4 regions of the Pseudomonas sp. FG6 genome follow, and region 3 is predicted to be linked to each of the others. Evidence: predicted binding sites of a transcription regulator. Region 3 holds the regulator's gene; each other region holds the start of a gene.

Region 1 (4,519 bases), on a different contig from region 3:
TCCTGGGTTCGAAGGAAGAAGTGGCGCGCGTCACGGCCTACCACAAGGAATAAACCATGGCCGAGCCCTGGCAGCCGTTGCTCGATTGGTGGTTCGGTTCAGCCGACACCCCGGACGACATATCGGCTGACAAGGGCAAGCTGTGGTTTGGCAAAGGCCATGATCGCCAGGCGCGCGAGCGCTTCGGCGATCGGGTCGAGCAGGCACTGGCCGGCGGATTGACCGACTGGGCGCAACGTCCCGAAGGTTGGCTGGCCCTGGTGCTGCTGCTCGATCAATTCCCGCGAATGATCTTTCGCGACACCCCCAAGGCTTTTTCCGGTGACCTGCGCGCCCGTGCGCTGGTGGCTCAAGGTTTGGCGGCGGGTTTCGACCGACAGCTCAAGCCGATTCAGCGCGTATTCATCTACCTGGTGCTCGAGCACTGCGAAAACCTCGTCGTGCAGAACGAAGCCGTGTCACGGTTCATCGACCTGGTTCGAGAGCAGCCAGAAGCGGATCGAGCGGTGTTCGAAGACAATTTGGACTATGCCGAACGGCACCAGAAGATCATTGCCCGGTTTGGGCGCTTTCCCCATCGCAATGCGGTGTTGGGGCGCGAGTCCACGGCTGAGGAAGTGGAGTTCTTGAACAGGCCTGGGTCCAGGTTCTAGATTGCGCTGCACAGCACCAAACCTGTGGGAGCTGGGCTTGCCCGCGATGGCGGCGGCACATTCAATATCACTGTGACAGACACACCGCCTTCGTCGGATTGCCGCCCGGAGCAAGCCCGCTCCCACAGTGGATTGAGATATACGCAATATCTGCGTACAGCACCAAACCCTGTGGGAGCGGGCCTGCTCCGGGCGGCGATCCGACGAAAGGGCTGTTGAAAGCGCTAGATCCGGAAACTGCCCACCAACTGCTTCAGCCGCGTCGCCTGCTGTTCGAGGTCGGTGCAGGCGCGCAGCGTGGCTTGCAGATTCTCCACGCCTTCCTGGTTCAGCGTGTTGATTTCATTGATATCGACGTTGATCGACTCCACCACGGCGGTCTGTTCTTCGGTGGCGGTGGCCACGGACTGGTTCATGCCGTCGATCTCGCCAATACGTTGGGTCACACTGCCCAGTCGTTCGCCGGCCTGGTTGGCGATGCTGACGCTGCCTTCGCTCTGACGTTGGCTGTCGGTCATGGTCAGGACCGCTTCGCGTGCGCCAACTTGCAGCTCTTCGATCATCTTCTGCACTTGCTGCGCCGAATCCTGGGTGCGGTGAGCCAGGTTGCGCACTTCATCGGCGACCACAGCGAAGCCGCGCCCGGCTTCACCGGCCCGGGCCGCTTCGATGGCGGCGTTGAGGGCCAGCAGGTTGGTCTGCTGGGAAATGCTGGTGATCACTTCGAGGATCTGGCCGATGTTCACCGTGTTGCTGTTCAGGGTTTCGATGTTGCCGCACGAATCGCTGATCTTGGCCGACAACTGCTGCATGGCGGCGATGGTCTTATCCACCACTTGCTGACCGTCTTCGGCCAGGTTGCGGGCTTCGCTGGAATGTTGCGAAGCGAGGGCGGCGTTCTGGGCGATTTCCTCGGCGGCGGCGCCGAGCTGGTTGATGGCGGCGGCCACGCTGCTGGTGCGTGACGCTTGCTGGTCGGAGTTGAACATCGACGAGTTGGACGCGCTGACCACCCGCAGGGCGACTTCGTTGACTTGGCCGGTGGCCGAGGCGACTTCGCGGATCGAGGTGTGGATGCGCTCGACAAAGCGGTTGAACGAAGTACCCAGTGCGCCGAACTCATCCTGGCCGTGGATAGTCAGGCGCCGGGTCAGGTCGCCTTCGCCTTCGGCGATGTCATGCATGGCACGGCCCATGGTCAGCAGCGGTTGCATCAGCACGCGGATCAACATGCCCAGCAGGGCGATGATGAACACCACGGCGATGACCATGGCGATCAGCGCCGACGTGCGGAATTCGCTGAGCATCGCCAGGGCAGTGTCCTTGTCGAGTACCAGCGCCACGTACCAGTCGGCGCCCGGCACGCCGTTGACGTGGGTGAAGGAGATGAACTGGGGCTTGCCGTCGAGGTCGACTTCCTTCACGCCCGGACTGATGGTCGGTGCGCCGTTGGGGTAGGCCTCGGCCAGGGTCTTGAGCACGCGCTTGCTGTCGGGGTGGATCAGGATCTTGCCGTCGGCGCTGACGATGAACGCGTGGCCGTGGCCGCTGAAGTTCAGCGAGTTGATGATGGCGCTGACGCTCGACAGGTCGATGTCCGCACCGGCCACGCCGATCATCTGGTTCTGATGCTGCACAGGGGTGGCGACGGTGATCACCAGCTTGCCCGACGAGGCGGCGATGTAGGGTTCGGTGACGATGGTCTGCTGCGCGCTGTTGGCGGCCTTGTACCAGCCACGGGCGCGCGGGTCGTAGTCGGCGGCGCGATTACCGGCCGGGACCGAGAACATCACGCCATCGGTGCCGCCGAAATAACTGAGCTGGAAGTTGCCGGTATAGGCCGGCAGGCCGACGGCGCGTTTCAGGCTGTCGGCGCTGCTGCCGTCCACGGCGATCTGCTGGGCCAGCGATTGCAGCAACTGGATGCGGCCTTCGACCCACGTCTGGATGTTACGGCTGGTCAGGCTGCCGAGCTCCTGCATGGAGGCCTCGGTGCTGGTGTGCAGGCTCTGGCGCTGACGATAGTCGTTGAACAGGATGAAACAGGCGAATGCGACGGCGACCACGAGGGCGGCGGCCAGCAGGATTTTGTGGCTGAATTTCATGTTTCTGGTCATTAAGAGCGCTACCGCACAGGTGCTGGTCAGGAAAGGGTGTCAATTTGCCATATGGCAAGGCTCCGCGTCATATTTTTATCGGCCCCAAAGCGCCAGAGTTCAGGCGTCAGAAAGTCAAATCCGACGAAATGCGCGACGGCGTCACAAACTGATTGATTTGCCGACGAAATGCCTACAAAACACCCCATAAATACTGGGGGTGTCGGGGAACCAGACAGGGGTTTTCTCTTCTAAGCTTCTGGTTGGCACCCTGCCACCACCCTTCCGTTCCAGGAGTTACACCATGTCGCTGCGATCTATCGCCTTGTTGTTTGTGTGCGTCGTGCTGACGGCATGCAGCAAGGTCAACCAGGAAAACTATTCGAAGCTGTCGGCCGGCATGTCCAAGGCCGAAGTCGAAACGTTACTGGGAAAACCGGCCGATTGTTCGGGCGCGCTTGGCATGTCCAGTTGCACTTGGGGTGACCAGAAGAGCTTTATCAGCGTGCAGTACGCCGGTGATAAAGTGTTGATGTTTTCCGGCCAAGGCCTGAAGTAAACCGGGGCCTGGGGCCCGCGGGAGAAAAATAATGATGCGGTTAGTTTTTGTTCTTTTGGCTGGCCTGGTTTTGGCCGGTTGTGCCTCGTCCGGTGTAGATCCGTTGGCACCCAAGACGGTCCACAGTGTCAATCTCAAGCGTTACCAGGGGACCTGGTACGAGTTGGCCCGCCTGCCCATGTACTTCCAGCGCAACTGTGCGCAATCCGAAGCCCACTACACCCTCAAGCCTGACGGCAACATGGGCGTGCTCAATCGCTGCCTGACGTCGGACTGGAAGTGGGAAGAAGCCAAGGGCACCGCCACGCCCCAGGTACCGGGCAAGACCGACAAGCTCTGGGTCGAATTCGACACCTGGTTCTCTCGGATCGTGCCGGGCGTGTCGAAAGGGCAATACTGGGTGCTGTACGTCAGCGACGACTACAAGACCGCCATCGTCGGCGACCCGAGCCGCCGCTACATGTGGTTGCTGTCCCGCACGCCAACGGTCAACAGCATCGTGCGCGAAGAGCTGCTGAGCAAGGCACGCCAGCAGGGCTACGACACCACACGCTTGATCTGGCGTGCGTCGGATCGGCAGATGGCCAAGACGTCGGATTGACTGCGTAGAACCTGTGGGAGCGAGCCTGCTCGCGATGAGGGCTTCACAGTCAACGCCTAAGTTGACTGGTAGGCCGTCATCGCGAGCAGGCTCGTTCCCACAGGGGGTATTTTTCACACAGATGTTTTGGTGTCAGCCCAAGAGTTCGCGCAATACCTGGGTAAACGCCCGGGCGCTTTCCTCTTCACCGGCATGATGCCCATCACGCACCACCCAGCGTCCACCGACCATCACATCCCGCACCTGCCGGTCCCCGCCGGCAAACAGCCAGCGATTGAGGATCCCGTCGCCTTGGGCCGTGGCCAGGTACGGGTCGTTGCCGTCGAGCACCAGCCAGTCGGCGCGCTTGCCGATTTCCAGGGCCCCGATCGGTTGCCCCAGGGCCTGGGCGCCGCCTTCCAGCGCCGCATCGAACAAGGTGCGCCCGACCATCGGCTGGTCTGCCCGATACAAGCGGTTGCGCCGTTGGTCCCGCAGGCGTTGGCCATATTCCAGCCAGCGCAGTTCTTCCACCACGCTCAATGACACATGACTGTCGGAGCCGATGCCCAGGCGCCCGCCTTGGGCGAGGAAGTCCACGGCCGGGAAAATCCCGTCCCCCAGGTTGGCT
Region 2 (4,519 bases), on a different contig from region 3:
GTCATCGTGTTCGCCCCGCTGCCCGAACCCCATGCGAACCTGATCGACCGTTACCTGGTGGCGGCCGAGCACGCCGGCATCCGCCCGTTGCTGCTGCTCAACAAGTTCGACCTGATCGACGAGCACAACGCCCCGGCGCTGAACGCCTTGCTGTCGGTCTATCGGCAACTGGGCTACCCGGTGCTGGAAGTGTCTGCCCACCACGGCAACGGCATGGAGCAATTGCAACGGCAACTGGACGGGCGCATCAGCGTGTTCGTCGGCCAGTCCGGCGTCGGTAAGTCATCCTTGGTCAACAGCCTGCTGCCGGATGTCGAAACCCGCGTCGGGCCGCTGTCAGAGCTGTCCGGCCAGGGCACCCACACCACCACCACGGCGCGGTTGTTCCACTTCCCCGGCGGCGGCGAGTTGATCGACTCCCCGGGCATCCGCGAGTTCGGCCTGGGCCATGTCAGCCGGGCCGACGTGGAAGCCGGCTTCATCGAGTTCAACGACCTGATCGGCACCTGCCGCTTCCGCGACTGCAAGCACGACCGCGAACCCGGTTGCGCGCTGCTCAAGGCCCTGGAAGACGGCCGCGTGCAACAGCAACGGATGAACAGCTACCGCTCGATCATCGCCAGCTTGCCGGAGAATAGTTACTAAGCCGCACGCTCATTTGCGGCCAAGCGCAATTGTGGCGACAGGCCCTGTGGGAGCAAAGCTTGCTCGCGAAACAGGCAACTCGGTTTCTGATAGACCGCATCGCCTTCATCGCGGGCAAGCCTTGCTCCCACAGACTCCCTCGCCACAAAGGCAAGTCAGACTCATGTGAACAGTGACCTACAAAAAAGCCGACAGTGATGTCGGCTTTTTTGTAGGTCACGGTGCAGGTGAGCCACCCGGTTTCGGCGCAGCATCGTCGAACAAGTTCAAACGCTCGCGCAACTCGTGGGCCGGCACCGGCTGCTGGTTCGCCGGCAGGGCGTTCGGATCCGCCGCAGCACCTGGCGTTGCCGCCGGCGCTTCGCCGGGCGCGCCCTGGCCCTGGGCAGGGTCTGGCGCCGGGTCGTTGGTCTGCGAACCTTCGATGGCCTGCTGGGCCTTCTTGGTCAGGACCACGATATCGATCCGTCGGTTGACCGGGTTGAGCGGGTTCTTGCGGTCGAACAACGCCGACGACGCATAACCGACCACCCGCGCGACCTGCTCATCCGGATAACTGCCAGCCACCAGGGCACGACGTGCCGCGTTGGCGCGGTTGGCGGACAACTCCCAGTTACCGAAATCACCTTTGCCGGCATACGGCTGGGCATCGGTGTGGCCGCTGATGCTGATCTTGTTCGGCACCGCCTTGATGGTGTCGGCCATGGCCAGCAGGATGTCTTCGAAATACGGCTTCAGGCGCGCGCTGCCAGAGTCGAACATTGGACGGTTCTCGGCGTCCATGATCTGGATGCGCAAGCCGTTCGGTGTGATCTCGAACAGGATCTGGTCCTTGAACTTCTGCAGTTGCGGGTTTTCCTCGACCTTGTTCTGCAACTCCTGCAGCAGCAACTCCAGGCGCTCGCGCTCGATCTGCTCGGCCATGCCTTCGGCTTGGTTGACATCCACCGTCGACTTGTCGGGCTGGGGCTGGGATTTGACTTCAGGGTTGAGGGTCGTGTCCGGCGCCAGGGTCGGCGAACCGCCCAGGTCGATGATGTACGGCGTGCCGCTTTCGGAGAAACCGACCGGGTCCTTGAAGTAACCGGCAATGGCTATCTTCTGTTCCGGCGTGGCGGTGGACAGCAGCCACAGCACCAGGAAGAACGCCATCATCGCCGTCGCGAAGTCGGCGAAGGCAATTTTCCAGGCGCCGCCATGGTGCCCGCCGGCAATGCGCTTGACGCGCTTGACTATGATCGGCTGGTTATTTTCCATGACTTAACGACCGCGAACCGCTTGTTCCAGCTCGGCAAAGCTTGGACGGTGCGCCGGGTACAGGACCTTGCGGCCGAACTCCACCGCCAACGACGGCGGCATGCCCGAAGCCGAGGCCACCAGGGAAGCCTTGATGGCTTCGTAGGTGTTGAGTTCTTCCTTGGCGTCATGGGACAGCGAAGTGGCCAGCGGCCCGAAGAAGCCATAGGCGGCCAAAATACCGAAGAAGGTACCCACCAGGGCCGCACCTACGTGCAGGCCAATGGACTTCTGGTCGCCCTCGCCCAGGGACGCCATGGTGACCACGATACCCAATACCGCTGCGACGATACCGAAGCCGGGCATGGCATCGGCGACACCGGTGACGGCGTGGGAAGGGTGCTCCAGGTCTTCCTTGAGGCTGTACAGCTCCATGTCGAACAGGCCCTCGAGTTCATGAGGCGCCATGTTGCCGGACGACATGATGCGCAGGTAATCGCAGATGAACGCCGTCATGCGGTCGTCCTTGAGCACTGCCGGGTACTTGGCGAAGATCGGGCTGGCGGCGGCGTCTTCGATGTCGCCTTCGATCGCCATCATGCCTTCACGGCGGCTCTTGTTGAGGATCTCGTAGATCAGCCCCAGCACCTCGAGGTAAAAGGTGTGATTGAAGCGCGAACTGAACATGCCCAGGGATTTCTTGACCACGTGCATGGTCATATAGCCAGGGTTGGCCTGGAGGAAGGCGCCGAGGGCCGCACCGCCGATGATCATCACCTCGAACGGTTGGATCAGGGCGGCGATCTTGCCATGGGAAAGCACGTATCCGCCGAGCACGCTCGCGAACACGACAATGATGCCGATAATTTTAGCCATAGATAGAAGGTACTTACTTAAGTCGGGTTCAAGGTCATATTCGGAAGCTGAAAATCTCTTCTTCTACTTATCGGCAAAACTGCGCCAGACTATAGCCAGTTCTGGCGAAAAGCCAATTTGCCCCGCTCCGGGCGTAGACCTCATATGATGATCGCGTCCAACCATGGCTAATAAAACCAACGCTCCAATGCCCCGTCCCGCCACGCTCGAAGGCTGGGTAAAACTGCTCGAAGGCGTGCACTTGCCGGTGCCCCAGGCCAGTCACGACCTGGTCTGCAAGGCCATCGGCGACAGTCGACGGTCAATGCGTGACATCGCCGAGCTGATGCAGGACAGTCCCGCCCTGGCGCTGAGCGTCATCCGCGAAGCCAACCATCATACCCATGGCAGCCTTGCAGAGCCTGCAGAAAACCTCGAGGTGGCCATCAACCGCCTCGGCCTCAAGCGCACAGAAGAACTGCTCGCCCGCCTGCCCTCGTTGCCCGAATCACAGATACCCGTTGCCCTGCGCCAACTGCAATTGATCAGCCAGCACGCCACGCAACAGGCCAATGGTTTCTTTGCCAGCCGCCTGGCGCGGCTGTGGCAAGACATCCACTGGGGCAGCCTGCTGTTCCTGTCGCCGCTCTGGCCGCTGGCCCTGACTCACCCGCGCCTGCTCGCCGAGTGGGAGCTGCGGGTCATTCATAAAGGCCAATCAGCCAGCAAGGTGGAGCGTGAACTGTTCGGGGTTCCCTTGTTGAACATCTGCCTGGCCCTGGTAGAAGCCTGGCGCCTGCCGATCTGGGTCGTACAGGGTTATCGCCTGCTGCTCAATGAACGTCGCGAACTGGTTAAAGTGCTGCGCATCGCCCGGGACAGCGAACACCCGCTGCGCCAGCAGAACCGCCTGGACGACGACCCGACACTGCGGCGCTGGCTCAATCAACCGGCCAACACAGTGCTGCTGGCCAATGGCTTGGCCCTGTCGGCGCACCAGGCCTGGGACTGCCCGCACAGCACCCGTTGGCAATACCTCACCAGTTTGTACCTGCAGATATCGATGGACGAGGTCCAGCAGCAACTGCACCAACAAGCCGCCAACAGCGCCCGTCATCACGCCATGGCGGACCTGTGGCATCCGGCACAGGCACTGATCTGGCCCTGGGGCTGCCGACGCGTCCATCCGGACTTGCTGCCGGCCCCGCCGCCGAGCGCCCAAGACCTGACCCAATGGCGCAAACAGTGTTCGGCACTGCTGGTGGAACCGAGCCCGTTCAGCAACGCCATGCACTTGACCACCTCGGCACGCGATGCCCTGGCAGCGTGCGGCATGCGCCGGGTCATGATCCTGATGGCCGACCGCAGCCAGACCAGTGTCCGCGTACATCAAACCGCCGGCCTGCCCCAAGAGGCCGCGGCCATGAGCTTTCCCATCGGCCAAAGCAAGGTCTTGCAACGGCTGCTGGCCCAACAGGCCCAAGTTCGCCTGACCCCGCAGAACACTGCACAGTTTTCCGCGCTGCTGCCGCCAGGCTTGCGCAGCCTGTTCCGGGGCGAACACCTGCTGCTACGCTCCCTGGCCTGCAACGGCCGGGTGATCATGCTGGTGGTCGCGGATCAAGGCGGCGGACCGTTCTCGGACGTGACCGTGCAGGCCTTCGGCAAGACCGTGCAATGCATCGAGCGCGCCCTGCATACCTTTACCAACCGCGGCCGCTGAACTTGCTACAATCCCTTCCCTTTGCGCCCCTGGAGACCTCACATGCCTGACTTCTCTGGC
Region 3 (4,519 bases):
CCAAGCATGGCCGAGAAGCTGCAGCGTTCGCTGATCGATGCAGCCCAGCGGCAGGAGATGCAAGGTCAACCGGTGATCCTGCTGGTGGCCGGTCCGATTCGCGCGATGCTCTCGCGATTCGGGCGCCTCGCGGTTCCGGGGTTGCACGTGCTGGCTTACCAGGAAATACCGGACAACAAGCAAGTGACTATCGTTGCGACAGTAGGGCCCAACGGCTGAGGTAGTGGTTTATGCAAGTGAAGCGTTTTTTCGCCGCCGATATGCGTCAGGCCATGAAGCTGGTTCGTGACGAGCTGGGCGCTGAAGCCGCCATCATCGGTAATCGCCGGATCGCCGGCGGTGTCGAGTTGACTGCGGCCCTGGATTACAAGTTGTCGGCGCTGGCCCCACGTGTTCCGAACATGGAGCTCGAGGATGAGCTGCGCAAGACCCAGTCGCGCATCGCCAGCGCCCAGGCCGAACTGAGCCTGCGCAGCAGCGAAGGCGAGGCCGCTGCGGGCACCAATCGTCAATTGTTCGCCGGTCAGCCGCTGACTGCCGGCCTGCCGCTGACGGCTGCCGAACCCCTGGTCGAGCAGGTCCAGGCCGAACCGCGTCGTCCGCAACCTGAGCCTGCAGCACCGGCCCGAGGTGTCGATCCGCGTGCCCTGGACTCGATGCGCTTCGAACTCAACAGCCTGCGCGAACTGATGGAAGTCCAGTTGGGCTCCCTGGCCTGGAACCAGTTGCAAGGTAGCCGGCCGGCGCAAGCCAACCTGTGGCGCCGCCTGCAACGCATCGGTCTGTCCGGCCCGTTGTCCCGGGACCTGCTGGCGTTGATCAACGGCATCGAAGAACCTCGCCAGGCCTGGCGCATGTTGCTGGCCCACCTGGCGCGCATGATCGCTACCCCGGAAGTCGAGCCGCTGGAAGAGGGCGGAGTGATTGCCATGGTCGGCCCTGCCGGCATGGGCAAGACCACCACCCTGGCCAAGCTCGCCGCCCGTTATGTACTCAAGTACGGTGCCCAGAGCATTGCCCTGGTGAGCATGGACAGCTTCCGCATCGGTGCCCAGGAGCAACTCAAGACGCTGGGCCGCATCCTCAATGTGTCGGTGACCCATGTGGATCCGGGCCAATCCCTGGCCCAGGCGCTGGAGCCGTTGCTGCGCAAACGTGTTGTGCTGATCGATACCGCCGGCCTGCAAGCCAGCGATCCAGCCCTGCGCATGCAGCTCGAAAGCCTGGCCGGCCGCGGTATCAAGTCAAAAAATTATCTCGTGTTGGCAACCACCAGCCAGAAACAGGTTCTAACCGCCGCCTACCACAGCTACAAACGCTGCGGGCTAGCCGGCTGCATCCTGACTAAGCTGGACGAAACGGCAAGCCTGGGCGAGGTGTTGAGCCTGGCCATCGGTCATGAACTGCCGGTGGCTTACCTGACCGACGGGCCGCGGATCCCGGATGATTTGCATCTGCCGCGCCGTCATCAACTGGTCAGTCGTGCCGTGAGTGTGCAAATGCAGGAAGAACCCAGCGAAGAAGCCATGGCTGACATGTTCGCTGATATTTACCACAGTCCAACCAAACAGGTCGGCTGAGGTAATATGAATATTTTTTGTACCTACATCGATGGTCTGCCATGCATTGTTCCGTGTGTGAACGCGCAGCCAGTAATGTGGCCTCCGTCTAAGAAGACAAGGTAAAGAACGAACATGGGCAGCATGCATCCCGTACAGGTGATCGCGGTGACCGGCGGCAAAGGTGGCGTCGGCAAGACTAACGTGTCAGTGAACTTGTCCCTGGCTCTGGCAGAGCTTGGCCGACGGGTCATGCTACTGGACGCCGACCTGGGCCTGGCGAACGTCGACGTGCTATTGGGGCTGACCCCCAAACGCACGTTGGCGGACGTGATCGAGGGCCGCTGTGAACTGCGCGACGTGCTGCTGCAGGGGCCTGGCGGGATTCGCATCGTGCCGGCCGCCTCTGGCACCCAGAGCATGGTTCATCTGTCTCCGGCTCAGCACGCAGGCCTGATCCAGGCCTTCAGCGACATTGGCGACAATCTCGATGTGCTGGTGATCGACACCGCTGCCGGCATCGGCGATTCGGTGGTCAGCTTCGTCCGCGCGGCCCAGGAAGTACTGCTGGTGGTCTGCGACGAGCCTACCTCGATCACCGATGCCTACGCCCTGATCAAGCTGTTGAATCGCGACTACGGCATGAACCGCTTCCGAGTCCTGGCCAACATGGCGCAGAGCCCGCAGGAAGGGCGCAACCTGTTTGCCAAGCTGACGAAGGTCACGGACCGTTTCCTGGACGTCGCCCTGCAATACGTCGGCGCAGTGCCTTACGACGAAAGCGTGCGCAAGGCCGTCCAGAAGCAACGTGCCGTCTATGAAGCTTTCCCACGTTCCAAATGTGCACTGGCGTTCAAGGCGATCGCCCAGAAGGTCGATACCTGGCCGCTGCCGGCCAACCCGCGCGGGCATCTGGAATTTTTCGTCGAGCGTCTCGTGCAACAAACAGCAGGGCCCGTGTTATGACAGCCAGCAGTTACAACCATCTCTACAAGAAATCGGCACGGGACGCCCAATACGAGTTGATCGAGCGTTACGCACCACTGGTCAAGCGAATCGCCTATCACTTGCTGGCCCGGTTGCCGGCCAGCGTGCAGGTCGAGGACCTGATCCAGGCGGGCATGATTGGCCTGCTCGAGGTTTCGAGCAAATACGACGCGAGCAAAGGGGCCAGTTTCGAGACCTATGCCGGTATCCGCATTCGTGGCGCGATGCTCGACGAGGTCCGCAAGGGTGACTGGGCGCCGCGTTCGGTGCACCGCAATACCCGCATGGTCAGCGACGCGATCCGTGCAATTGAAGCGAAAACCGGGCGCGACGCTAAAGATCATGAGGTTGCGGCCGAACTCCAATTGAGTCTCGATGATTATTACGGGATTTTGAACGATACCTTGGGCAGTCGCCTGTTCAGTTTCGACGACCTGTTGCAGGACGGCGAACACGAAGGGCTGCACGAGGATGGCGCGAGTGCTCACATGGAGCCGGCGCGTGACCTGGAAGACGAACGCTTCCAGAGTGCGCTGGCGGATGCGATTGCCAATTTGCCGGAGCGTGAGCGACTGGTCTTGGCGCTGTACTACGACGAAGAGCTGAACCTCAAGGAAATCGGTGAGGTCCTGGGGGTCAGCGAATCGCGGGTCAGCCAGTTACACAGCCAGTGCGCGGCCCGCTTGCGGGGGCGTTTGGGGGAGTGGCGAGCGCGTTGATGGCAGTGTTGGGGCGCTGCGAACGAGGTTGGCCTGGCGTGCGCTGTACCAGTCCTTGTCTGTCGTGTTCCATACCGTTGTCGAGCGTTGTGCCGGATTGATTGAAATGGCGCGCCCAGGTTGCTGGACGCGTTTAAGACTGTTTGGAGGTCGAATTGGACAAGAACATGAAAATCCTCATCGTTGATGATTTCTCAACGATGCGGCGGATCATAAAAAACCTGTTGCGTGACCTTGGGTTCACCAACACGGCCGAAGCAGATGACGGGATCACTGCGCTCCCGATGTTGCACAGCGGCAATTTCGATTTCCTGGTCACCGACTGGAACATGCCTGGCATGACCGGTATCGACTTGCTGCGCCAGGTACGTGCCGACGACAAACTCAAGCACCTTCCGGTGCTGATGGTCACTGCCGAAGCCAAGCGCGAGCAGATCATCGAAGCGGCCCAGGCCGGTGTGAACGGCTATGTGGTCAAACCCTTCACGGCCCAGGCGTTGAAAGAGAAGATCGAAAAAATCTTCGAACGCATCGGTTAACGGCGCCACGGGGGAGCTATGGAGCATAACGAATCTTCAATGGGCGATTTCGAATTGACCCTGAAAAAACATGCCCGCGAACTCGTCGACAGCCTTGAAAAAGGCCGTTTCGGCGATGCTGTTCAAATGATCCATGAGCTCAACCAGACCCGTGACCGCGGTCTGTATCTGGAAGTCGGCAAGCTGACGCGTGAACTGCACAGCGCGATTGTCAATTTCCAGATCGACCCGCACATGCCGCAGGCCGAGGAAGTCTCGCAGATCACTGACGCCACCGAGCGTCTGGGTTACGTGGTCAGACTGACCGAAGCTGCGGCCAACCGCACCATGGACCTGGTGGAAAGCGCAACGCCGCTGGTCAACGGCCTGGGTGAAGAAGCCCAGGCCTTGAGCGCCGACTGGGGACGTTTCATGCGTCGTGAAGTCGGTGCTGAAGAATTCCGGGAGCTGGCCCGTCGGGTCGACGGTTTCCTGGCGCGCAGCAGCGCCGATAACCGCGCCGTGGCCGGCAACCTCAACGACATTCTGCTGGCCCAGGACTACCAAGACCTGACCGGTCAGGTGATCAAGCGCGTGACCCAGCTGGTCACCGAAGTCGAAAGCAATTTGCTCAAGCTCGTGCTCATGGCCAGTCAGGTGGACCGCTTTGCGGGCATCGAACATGACCGTGCGGCAATACTCGCTGAAAAAGATCCACAAAAACATCTCTCTCAGG
Region 4 (4,519 bases), on a different contig from region 3:
GCCTTCGTTTTTCGGGTCGTCGAGAATTTCCGTGTGGGTGTAGCTGTAGGTGCCGATCAGGTCCCAGCGCTCGGCCAGGCGTCCGGTGACATCCAGCTCCAGGCCTTGGGAGCCGACTTTGCCGGCGGCTTCTGCCAGGGTCACTCCATTGACCGTGGAGGACGTTACGACGTTCTTCTTTTCGATGTCGAACAAGGCAAGGTTGATATTCAAGCCCGGAAGCGGATCGTACTTGGCGCCGACTTCATAGCTGCGACCTTCCTCCGGCTTGAAGGTACTGAGGTTGTCATCGACCGTATCGTTTGGCTTGAATGAACGACTGTAGTTGCCGTACAGAGACAGGCTATCAGTGGCTTTGTAGACCAGCCCCAGGAACGGGACAAAGGCGTCACCGTTATCGTCGCGAACAGGTACGCGCGTAACCGAACCCTGTTCGCTGAATTGATCGTAATGCTGATACCGGCCGCCAAACACCAGAATCCAACGGTCATCAAGGTGCCAGTTGTCCTTCAGGTATACCGAGCTGGAGGTCAATTGATTGCTCAGGTTACTTTGCGGTGCATTCACGACGCTTGGCTCATCCAAGCCGCCATACACCGGTGCCGCAGGATCGAAACCTGGTTGATACGCGCCACGATATGTCTTGCCACGAAACTGGTCGGACACTTGGTTATCAACGCCGATCAGCAGGTCATGTCGTTGGCCGAACACCTCCTGTTTGCCGATGAAATCCCAACTGGCGTAGCGGGTTTCATCGTCGTAGTGCGCACCGTTAGCGGCACGCTGGAGAACACCACCTGACATTCGCGGCTGCGCAATCGAAAGACTGTACCGGTCATTATTCCAACCATAAGTCACACGGGTCTTCCACGCCTCGCTCAACTCATATTCGAACCGCGCCGTAGCAGTCTCGCGAATTCCCTCGCTTTTGGCCCACGGCTCGTCAAGGCGCTTGTCGTAGTCGATGTCCATGGGATGTCCGTTGCGGAACATCGTCCCACGGTCAAACGGGTTGGAGTACTCGTTGTACTCATAGCTCAGGTTCAACGAAGCCCGCTCGCCGGTCCAGGCCAACGATGGCGCCACCAATGTGCTTTCGTTGACCCCATAGTTGCGCCAGTAGTCCTCGTGCTTGCGCTCGGCGATCAGTCGATAGGCCAGCCCGGTGTCGCCCATCGGCCCTGTGGTGTCCACGGCCGTGGTGCCACCGCCTTCGCTGTAGGCGGAGCCGCTCAATGTGGTGCTCTGGGTGTATTCGGGTTTCTTGCTGATGACGTTGACCAGGCCACCGGGTTCGAGGGCGCCGTACAACATCGAGGCCGGGCCCTTGAGCACTTCGACGCGGTCGGTGGTGGCACTGAAGTTATGCCCGAGGTTCGAACGCACGCCGTCGCGCAGGATCGAGCCGTCGTCGTTGGTGCCGAAACCGCGCTTGACCAGCGAGTCCCGCGAGCCTCCCAGGGTGTTGCCCTGGCTGACGCCGCTGACGAACTTCATCGCGTCGTTCAGCGAACGCACCTGGAAATCGGACAGGGTCTGCTGGGTGACCACGTTGATCGATTGCGCCTCTTCCTTGATCGGTACATCGCTTTTGCTCGCCGTACTGGCTTGCGACGTTGTATAGCCCTCATCCTGAGTGACGCGAGTGCCCTGAATATCCGTGACCGGCAGTTCAAGCGTGTCCTGTGCCCACAACGGGCCGGCAATCAGGCAGCAGGAAAGCGTGGGGAAGACGCGTTTGAGGAAGGCGTTACGGTGAGCGGGAGGAGTGGAACGATTCAAGAGACGCACTCGTAGAGGGTTGTGAATGAGAGCGAATATACTTTGAGAACGATTCCCAGTAAATATTTTGTGTCAAATGATGTGGCTGCAAATCATTGTGGGAGCGGGCTTGCTCGCGAAATCGGTGAATCAGTCACACCTGATTAGCCTGACACTGCGCCTTCGCGAGCAAGCCTGCTCCCACAGAGTGATATCAAATCGCCCTAAAGCTTTGCTTCCCACGGTCGACTGTATGAACTGGAATGAGAGAGTTTTCGCCCAGGAGCAGCGGCATGCAGACGTTAAAGGCCTTGTACGAGTCTATCGAAATGCGTTTTTTCGATACGCTCACCAAAAAGCTTTCGAGCCTGTTCCTGCTGGTACTGGTCAGCGGGCTGCTGTACTGGGTGGCCCTCAACGCCCGGGCCGACATCGTGCTGCAATTGCGCAATGCGCAGTTGGACAGCGCGTTGCTGGGGCAGATCGAGGGTCGGCTCGACAACCTTACCCATGCCCTGCTCTTCGGCGCGTTCCTGACCCTGTGCATGATCAGTTTCATGGTCTGGTATTTTCGCCACCTCATCGTGCGCCCCGTCAACACCATGACCCGGGCCCTGGAAGAGATCGCCAGCGGCGAAGGCGATCTGTCCAAGGATCTGCCCCTGGTGACCCACGACGAGATCCGCGTGCTGGCCGGTACCTGCAATCGTTTCCTGGCCAAGCAGCGCGAGATCATCAGCAACGTCCAGGCGCTGACCGTGCACATTGCCGTCGAATCGGCCCGCTCGCTCAAGAACATCAGCGACTCCAGCGACAGCGCGACTCATCAGGCACGCTTCGCCAAGGAAGTGATGGACCAGAGCAACACCGCCGTAGGCCGCATCGACGAGGTCTCGCGCCAGACCCAGGGCATCTCCAGCACCACCGCACAGAACCTGAGCATGGCCCGCGACTCCTATGCCGAGTTGCTGGAAGTGACCGGCAACATCAGCGAAATCTCGGGCAGCCTCGATGAGTTCGCCACGCTGGTGAGCGCGCTGAATCAACGCTCGTCGAGCATCAAGTCCATCGTCGGGTTGATCCAGCAGATATCGGCGCAGACCAACCTGCTGGCGCTCAACGCCGCCATCGAAGCAGCCCGTGCCGGCGAGAGTGGTCGTGGCTTCGCGGTGGTGGCCGATGAAGTGCGCACCCTGGCACAGAACGTCAGCAAGGCCACCGACGATATCTCGCGCAACATCGACGCCATGCTCGAAGAAGTCGGATCCACCCACGAGCAGACCGCCCAGATCAGCCACAGCGCCCGGGAAACCCAGAAAGTGGTGGAACGCGCTTCCGGCCATTTCGAAAGCATGATCGTCGATTTCGAATCCACCAACGGCAAGCTGTCGGACATCGCGACCCACATCCAGCAGTTCGCCGACAGCAACACGGGCATCAACGACCGCGTCACCCAGATCCATGCCGACAGCCAACTGATCGACCAGCGCATGCAGCACTCGGCAACGGCCACCCGCGACTTGTCTGGCGTGGCCGAAAAGGTCCAGGCGCTCTTGGGCCGCTTCGTGCTCGGCCACGGCAAGCTGGATGCCGCCATCACCCGCGCCAGCCAGTGCCGCGACACGCTCCAGGTGCGCCTGGAGGCACTGCAACGCGAAGGTCTGAACCTGTTCGACCAGAGTTACCAACCGATCCCCGGCACCGATCCCAAGCAGTACATGACGGCTTACACCGAACGCTTTGTCCAGGTCTGCCAGGAAGCATGCGACCAGCTCACCCGCAGCACGCCGGGTGGCAAGGTCTCGTTCATCGTCGACAGCAAGGGCTATTGCCCGGTGAACAACAGCTGGGTCTCCAAAGCGCCCACCGGCGACCGCGCGGTGGACTTGCCGGTGTGCCGCAACAAACGGATCTTCAACGACCCGATCGGCCTGCGCGCCGCCGGCAACACCCAGCGCTTCCTGCTCCAGACCTACCTGCGCGACACCGGGGAAATCATGACCGAGATCGACGTCCCTTTCTTCTTCGGCGGCCGCCACTGGGGCAATTTGCGGGTGGGGTTCGACGCGGCGGTGTTGCTGGCGGATTGATCAATAGCGTAAGCAAGCCAGACAACTACCGTGGCGAGGGAGCTTGCTCCCGCTCGGCTGCGCAGCAGTCGCAAAACTGGCTGATGCGGTCGGCCTGAAGAACCGCTGGGGCCTGCTTCGCATGCCAGCGGGAGCAAGCTCCCTCGCCACAAGGGATTTATGCTGTACGCAAATCTTGCGACCACCCAAAAACAACTGTGGGAGCGGGCCTTTGTGGGAGCAAGGCTTGCCCGCGATACAAGCGCCTCGGTCTACATACAAACCGAGGCGATGCTGTCGCGGGCAAGCCTTGCTCCCACAGGCTTGCTCCCACAGGGATTTACCTCATGGCTGCCGGGTCAGCAGCACTTGGGCCCACCCTTGCCGCCGTAACGGGCCTCCTGGCGTTCACGAAAGAACGCCTCGTAGTCCATCAGCGGCTGGTCCGGGTGTTTGGTCTGCATATGCTCGACGTAGTTGTCGTAGTCGGGCATGCCGACCATCAGGCGGGCGGCCTGACCGAGGTATTTACCGAGGCGACTCAAGTCATTGAACATCGTTGCATTCCCCTATCAAGCGTCCGGCAGGGCCTGGAATGGCGCTTCCTTGTCCGTGCGTTCCTGGGTCCCCCAAGCGGCGATGCCGACCTTGATCGCATAGAACAGGATGCTCAGCACCACGAACAGGAA

The links. The regulator FliA, encoded in region 3, starts transcription of late flagellar genes. The targets are predictions, from matches to a motif close to CTAAAGTTTNNNNNNNNNNNGCCGNTAA.
Region 1: the regulator FliA is predicted to act here: its motif matches at 2,846-2,873, upstream of ACODSJ_RS01570 (methyl-accepting chemotaxis protein).
Region 2: the regulator FliA is predicted to act here: its motif matches at 2,825-2,852, upstream of motA (flagellar motor stator protein MotA).
Region 4: the regulator FliA is predicted to act here: its motif matches at 1,986-2,013, upstream of ACODSJ_RS13775 (methyl-accepting chemotaxis protein).

What each region holds. Positions count from the first base shown of each region.
Region 1 is NZ_JBMDJD010000002.1:67,599-72,117, reverse strand. Features, by position in the region: gene ACODSJ_RS01580 (class 1 fructose-bisphosphatase) at 1-53, shown strand, start outside; gene ACODSJ_RS01575 (DUF924 family protein) at 57-653, shown strand; gene ACODSJ_RS01570 (methyl-accepting chemotaxis protein) at 878-2,770, opposite strand; gene ACODSJ_RS01565 (hypothetical protein) at 3,054-3,308, shown strand; gene ACODSJ_RS01560 (lipocalin family protein) at 3,340-3,909, shown strand; gene ACODSJ_RS01555 (formimidoylglutamate deiminase) at 4,042-4,519, opposite strand, start outside.
Region 2 is NZ_JBMDJD010000008.1:140,079-144,597, reverse strand. Features, by position in the region: gene rsgA (small ribosomal subunit biogenesis GTPase RsgA) at 1-645, shown strand, start outside; gene motB (flagellar motor protein MotB) at 862-1,902, opposite strand; gene motA (flagellar motor stator protein MotA) at 1,906-2,757, opposite strand; gene ACODSJ_RS07660 (HDOD domain-containing protein) at 2,921-4,459, shown strand; gene ACODSJ_RS07655 (rhodanese-like domain-containing protein) at 4,502-4,519, shown strand, end outside.
Region 3 is NZ_JBMDJD010000017.1:82,821-87,339, forward strand. Features, by position in the region: gene flhA (flagellar biosynthesis protein FlhA) at 1-219, shown strand, start outside; gene flhF (flagellar biosynthesis GTPase FlhF) at 231-1,580, shown strand; gene fleN (flagellar synthesis regulator FleN) at 1,695-2,525, shown strand; gene fliA (RNA polymerase sigma factor FliA) at 2,522-3,265, shown strand; gene ACODSJ_RS13485 (chemotaxis response regulator CheY) at 3,433-3,804, shown strand; gene ACODSJ_RS13490 (protein phosphatase CheZ) at 3,823-4,519, shown strand, end outside.
Region 4 is NZ_JBMDJD010000018.1:20,708-25,226, reverse strand. Features, by position in the region: gene ACODSJ_RS13780 (TonB-dependent siderophore receptor) at 1-1,782, opposite strand, end outside; gene ACODSJ_RS13775 (methyl-accepting chemotaxis protein) at 2,055-3,851, shown strand; gene ACODSJ_RS13770 (YbdD/YjiX family protein) at 4,190-4,387, opposite strand; gene ACODSJ_RS13765 (carbon starvation CstA family protein) at 4,403-4,519, opposite strand, start outside.